2 regions of the Enterococcus sp. AMC1252 genome follow, and region 2 is predicted to be linked to the other one. Evidence: predicted binding sites of a transcription regulator. Region 2 holds the regulator's gene; the other holds the start of a gene.
The links. Region 2 encodes LexA, which represses DNA repair genes until DNA is damaged. Its sites were predicted from a motif close to CNAACANNTGTTNG; they were not measured.
Positions count from the first base shown of each region.

Region 1: the regulator LexA is predicted to act here: its motif matches at 1,306-1,319, upstream of uvrB (excinuclease ABC subunit UvrB).

Region 1 covers NZ_CM177097.1:1,149,145-1,152,581, forward strand. Annotated here, with positions in the region: gene AC4BB5_RS05325 (amino acid ABC transporter substrate-binding protein/permease) at 1-1,073, opposite strand, end outside; gene uvrB (excinuclease ABC subunit UvrB) at 1,514-3,437, shown strand, end outside.
Region 2 covers NZ_CM177097.1:2,013,322-2,016,758, reverse strand. Annotated here, with positions in the region: gene AC4BB5_RS09460 (thymidylate synthase) at 1-534, shown strand, start outside; gene AC4BB5_RS09455 (dihydrofolate reductase) at 553-1,053, shown strand; gene lexA (transcriptional repressor LexA) at 1,122-1,742, opposite strand; gene AC4BB5_RS09445 (DUF896 family protein) at 2,156-2,398, shown strand; gene tkt (transketolase) at 2,497-3,437, shown strand, end outside.

The DNA.
Region 1 (3,437 bases), 860 kb from region 2:
TTAAAATATGGAGTAGAAAAGTCAAATGATTTCTCGCGTTCATCTGTGATCGTCATTCCAGCAATCATAGCGTCTGCTTGCCCTGATTCAACCGCTTGAACGGCTGAACTAAACCCAATAAATTTAAACTCAATAGTAAAATCTTGTAATTCAGCAATTCGATTCACCAAATCAACATCGATTCCTTCATATTTACCATCAGAATTTTGAAATTCAAAAGGAGCAAAAGTCGAATCACTTGCGATCACGTAGGAATCTTTTTTAGGTTGGATTTTTTTCATTTTAGAGTCTGTATTTGTTTTTGTCTCAGTTCCAGTAGAAATATATTTAGCTAAGATGTTGTCATATTTACCAGAACTTTTCAGTTCTTTCAAGCCAGCATTGAACTTTTCAATCAATTCTTTGTTTTGTCCTTTTTTAACAGCAAAACCGTAAGAACTACCTGTTTCTTTTTTGCCAACTAATTGTAGTTTTTGCCCATTTGTTACGGCATAACCTAAAACAGGATAATCATCAAAGATCGCGTCTGTTTCACCATTTTCAAGTGCTTGATAAAGACCTGTTGCATCATCAAAATTTTTGATTGTATAGCCATATTTCTCTTGATTTTTCTCTAAGAAAGTGGCACTTTCCGTTCCGACTTTAGCAGCGGCTGTTTTTCCTGTTAAGTCTTTATAACTTTTGATTTTATCATTGCCTTTCTTGACAGCCATTTGTAAGCCGCTGTCAAAATAAGGTTCTGAAAAGTCGAATGACTTCTTGCGCTCGTCTGTAATACTCATACCGGCGATCATACCGTCAACTTGTTTTGACTGTACAGCTTGAATCGCACTATCAAATCCAAGTGGTTTCAGATTTACTTTAAAGTCTTGAGCTTCAGCGATTGCATGAAGTAAATCAACATCGATTCCGACATAATCACCTTTAGAATCTTGAAATTCAAAGGGGGCAAAAGTCAAATCTGTTCCTATATTATATGTTTTTTCCTCAGCTTGAGCATTCTGCCCAAGGGTAAATGTCAGTAGACTTGCCATCATTACAATGAATGAAAGTAAAAAGTGTTTCCTTTTCATAAAATACCTCCTATATTTGCATATTGGATAATTATATAGTAAAAAAAGGCAAAAACACAAGTCATTCACTATGAGAAAGTTAAAAAAAACTCATTTCCTTACATGGTATGTAACAAAACATCACATAGTTAAGATGCAAACAGAAAGTCATAAACTTAAAAGATGCAAACAAAAGATTAAATAAAGTGTAAATTAGTAAAAATTGCGTATACGCAACTCATTCTATAACTAGCGAAAATATGTTCGGTATGTTAAAATAATTGCAGGAGTTTCTTTTCAATTTTACAAATAGATAATCGCTTAAGAAAGTGCGTAGCATCCAGCTGACAAAGGAAATTTTATTCCTATATAAAGTGAGATGTAACGGCTGATTTTACTAATATTCTGATTTGTTTAATTGGATGAAACCATAACTAAATGCAGTAAAAGGAGGATGTTGAATGATAGAAAGAGAGACCTCCAATACATTTGACTTAGTATCAAAATATAAGCCGGATGGGGATCAACCAGAAGCAATCAAAAGATTAGTGGAAGGGATTGAAGGCGGAGAAAAGGCGCAAATCTTGCTGGGTGCTACAGGAACTGGTAAGACATTTACGATTTCCAATGTCATCAAAGAAGTAAACAAACCAACTTTGGTTATTGCACATAATAAAACATTAGCTGGACAGCTTTATGGAGAGTTCAAAGAATTCTTCCCTAATAACGCGGTCGAGTATTTTGTTAGTTATTATGACTACTATCAACCCGAAGCATATGTTCCATCTAGTGATACATATATAGAAAAAGATGCTAGTATCAATGACGAAATTGATAAATTACGACATTCTGCAACGAGTTCCTTATTAGAAAGAAACGATGTGATTGTGATTGCTTCAGTTTCTTGTATTTTTGGTTTAGGTGATCCTAAAGAGTACAGTGAGCAAGTCGTTTCTATTCGTGTAGGTATGGAGATGGATCGCAGCAAGCTATTGACTGATTTGGTAAATATTCAATTTGAACGAAACGATATTGATTTCCAGCGCGGCCGTTTTCGTGTCCGAGGAGATGTAGTGGAAATTTTTCCAGCCTCAAGAGACGATCATGCATTAAGAGTTGAGTTTTTTGGTGATGAAATTGAGCGTATAAGAGAAGTTGACGCTCTAACGGGTGAAGTAATCGGTGAGACAGAACATGTTGCAATTTTCCCGGCAACTCACTTTGTGACTAATGAAGATCACATGGAGCATGCGATTTCACAAATTCAACAGGAATTAGATGCTCGTTTAACCGTATTACGTAGTGAAAATAAATTATTAGAAGCGCAACGATTAGAGCAAAGGACGAATTATGATATTGAGATGATGAGAGAAATGGGCTACACATCTGGTATTGAAAATTACTCTCGTCATATGGATGGTCGTTCAGAAGGAGAACCGCCTTATACACTGATTGATTTTTTCCCAGATGATTTTCTACTGGTGATTGATGAATCCCACGTATCTATGCCTCAGATTCGAGGAATGTATAATGGAGACCGTGCCAGAAAACAAATGTTGGTAGACTATGGATTCCGTTTACCAAGTGCTTTAGATAATCGTCCGTTACGCCTTGAAGAATTTGAAGAACACGTTCATCAAGTTGTATATGTTTCAGCAACACCAGGACCTTATGAGCATGAACAAACAGATACTGTGATTCCACAAATCATTCGACCAACGGGATTGTTAGATCCACTGATCGAAGTTCGTCCGATTATGGGCCAAATCGATGATTTAGTCGGAGAAATCCATGAGCGTGTAGAGAAGGATCAACGTGTATTTATTACAACATTAACGAAGAAAATGTCAGAAGACTTAACGGATTATCTTAAAGAATTAGGGATTAAGGTCAAGTATCTTCATAGTGATATCAAAACGTTAGAACGAACAGAAATCATCCGTGACTTACGTTTAGGTGAGTTTGATGTGCTGATCGGAATCAACTTGCTTCGTGAAGGATTGGATGTACCAGAAGTATCTTTAATCGCGATTTTAGATGCCGATAAAGAAGGTTTCTTGAGAAGTGAACGTTCTTTGATCCAAACCATTGGGCGTGCTGCACGTAACTCAGATGGTAGAGTAATCATGTATGCGGACAAAATCACTGACTCCATGCAAAAAGCGATGGATGAAACGGCGCGTCGTCGTTCGATTCAGGAAAAGTACAATGAAGAACATGGGATCACACCAAAAACGATTATTAAAGAGATCCGTCAGTTGATCTCAATTTCTAAGACGAATGCTAAAGGCGAAACAGTCAAGATCGATAAGTCTTATCATGAATTGAGTCGCCAAGAAAAAGCTGATTTATTAATGAAATTAGAAAAAGAAATGCGAGATGCAG
Region 2 (3,437 bases):
GGTGAACTAGGTAATATTTACGGAGCTCAATGGCGTCATTGGGAGACCAAAAATGGTAGTTTCATCGATCAACTAAAAAATGTTATTGAAATGATAAAGAAAACACCGGATTCCAGACGTCTAATCGTATCCGCTTGGAACCCTGAAGATGTTCCGTCAATGGCTTTACCGCCGTGTCATACAATGTTTCAATTCTATGTGAATGATGGGAAACTAAGTTGCCAATTGTATCAACGTAGTGGTGATGTTTTTCTCGGTGTTCCATTCAATATTGCTAGCTATGCGTTATTGACGCATTTAATTGCTCATGAAACGGGTTTAGAAGTAGGTGATTTCGTCCATACGTTAGGAGATGCTCATTTATACACTAACCATGTTGATCAAATGAATGAACAGCTTACTCGAGAGATTCGATCTTTTCCTACATTAAAACTGAATCAAGGAAAACAATCTGTTTTTGATTTTGACATGGAAGATATTGTGATAGAAGGATATGATCCACATCCTGCAATTAAGGCGCCAATTGCCGTTTAATTTGAAAGGAGTTTCCCTATGCTAGCAGCCATATGGGCACAAGATGAAGAAGGGACGATCGGTAAAGAAAATCAGTTACCTTGGCATTTACCAAATGATCTGAAATTTTTTAAACAAATGACTGAAGACAATACGATTGTTATGGGGAGAAGGACCTTTGAAGGAATGGGGGGACGTCCCTTGCCAAATCGTCAAACGATTGTTCTAACAAGAGATAAAGAATACCGTGCAAACGGGGTCATCGTATTTCATACTGTAGACGAAGTGCTTGATTATGCTAAAACTTTCATTGGAATTACATTTATTGCAGGTGGTTCAGCAGTATATGAAGACTTTTTACCTTATTGTGATGTACTATATCGCACGGTTATTCATCAAGTATTTGATGGCGATACGAAGTTTCCATCTGTTACTTGGGAAGATTGGACATTGATTAATTTAAGCGAAGGAACGAAGGACGAAAAAAATAGATATGATTATCAGTTTGAAACGTATCAGCGTAAAGTAGCTACGGATTAAAAAGTTGACGTTTTTTTAGTCGAAGAGATAATAAAAAAAACATACTACTAAGTATGTTTTTTTATTATCTAAATATGATTGCGATATAAGCCAACAACTTTCCCCAAAATACTTACATTACTTAAAATAATGGGATCTAAGGCGTCGTTCTCTGGTTGCAAACGAATATGATCAGTTTCTTTAAAAAATCGCTTGCAAGTAGCTTCATCTTCATCAGTCATAGCAATAACGATATCACCATTAGATGCAGCGTTTTGTTTACGGACAATCACTTGATCGCCATCCAATATGCCAGCGTTGATCATACTTTCACCTCTGATAGTCAGCATAAACAAAGCATTTTCCTCTGCTTTTAAATCAGGTGGAAGAGGGAAAAAATCAGATGCTTCTTCTACAGCTAAGATAGGTTCCCCTGCTGTAACAACTCCAAGCATAGGAATAACTGTTGGTTTTACACCAATCCGATCTAAACCGTCTGCTGTCAATTCAATCGCTCTTGGTTTGGTAGGATCACGTAAAATCAGCCCTTTTTTCTCTAAACGCGCTAAGTGTCCGTGAACGGTTGAGGTTGAAGAAAGATCTACAGCCTTGCCAATTTCTCTCACGGTCGGGGGATAGCCTTTAAGCTCGACTTGCTCATATATATATTTTAATACTTCTATTTGTCTTGTGTCTGTACGTTTCACCAAAACCCGCACCTTCTTTCAATTTATATTTTTAGTGTACCATAGTTTCATAGAGGAATCAAACAAGCGTTCGTGTTTTTTTGAAAAAGTCTCGTTAGGATAATTTTTGGTAAAAAATAAGTGTGACTATCTAGAGTTTTGCATAGATAAGGGATATTCTTTCTTTTTTTTATTAAGAATATAGTTGTATTTTCTTTGTGCATCTTATAAGATAGACATGGAAAGTAAACTTGTCCATTTATACAAGCTAAAGTAATGATCTACTTCGATTTTACCATTTCCTAAGAGGTGAAAATTCAAGTAGTGATAGGATTTCAAAAAAGGGGAAATACACTTGTGAAAAAGTATTACAAACCTATTTTTCTTTCAGAACTGAGTGAGCCCTATTTAGCTTTTAAAATAAGGAGGTATAACTAATGTTATCATCTGATAAAATGAACCGAATCAATGAACTTGCCAACAAGGCGAAAGAGGATGGATTGACTGAGAAAGAACAAGCAGAACAAAAGGTACTTCGTCAAGAATATTTGGCTGCTTTTCGGGGAGGTATGCGTCATCATATCGAAGGGATGAAAGTGGTTGATCCTAAAGGAAATGATGTAACACCTAAGAAACTTAAAGAGATTCAAAAAGCTAAAGGATTGCATAATAGAAAATAATTTTAGTTTTTTTTACTAAAAGTAATTGCTTTCATAACCAAAATACGATAAAATATAGTTAATAAAGGTAAAAAAAACCTAAATAGGAGATGATTTTTTTGTTCGACAACACTGATCAGTTAGGCGTCAATACAATTCGTACACTAAGTATCGAAGCAGTACAAAAAGCAAATTCAGGACACCCTGGGTTACCAATGGGTGCTGCACCTATGGCTTATGCACTTTGGACAAAGCATTTGAAGGTAAACCCGAAAACATCAAGAAATTGGGTCGATAGAGATCGCTTCATTCTTTCTGCTGGTCATGGTTCTGCAATGTTGTATAGTTTACTTCACTTAGCAGGATACGGTGTAACAATGGACGATTTGAAAAGTTTTCGTCAATGGGACAGCAAAACACCTGGGCATCCAGAAGTACATCATACAGACGGTGTTGAAGCAACTACTGGTCCTTTAGGTCAAGGAATCGCAATGGCTGTTGGTATGGCAATGGCAGAAGCACACACTGCAGCGATTTATAATCGTGACAGTTTTCCTGTAATCGATCACTATACGTATGCACTATGTGGTGATGGTGATTTGATGGAAGGTGTTTCTCAAGAAGCTAGTTCAATGGCCGGACACATGAAATTAGGTAAACTGATCGTGTTATATGATTCAAATGACATCTCTTTAGATGGACCAACATCAAAAGCATTTACAGAAAATGTTGGTGCTCGTTATGAAGCATATGGTTGGCAACACATCTTAGTCAAAGACGGTAATGATTTAGAAGAAATTTCTAAGGCTATCGAAGCCGCAAAAGCTGAATCAGACAAACCAACATTAATCGAAGTTAAGACAGTTATTGGTTACGGCGCACCAAAAGAAGGAACATCTTCTGTACACGGGGCACCGATTGGAGCAGATGGAATCACTGCTGCTAAAGCTGTTTATGGCTGGGAATATCCTGATTTCACTGTTCCAGATGAAGTCGCTGCCCGCTTTAAAGAAACAATGGTAGAAGAAGGCGGAAAAGCTGAAGAAAAATGGAATGAAAT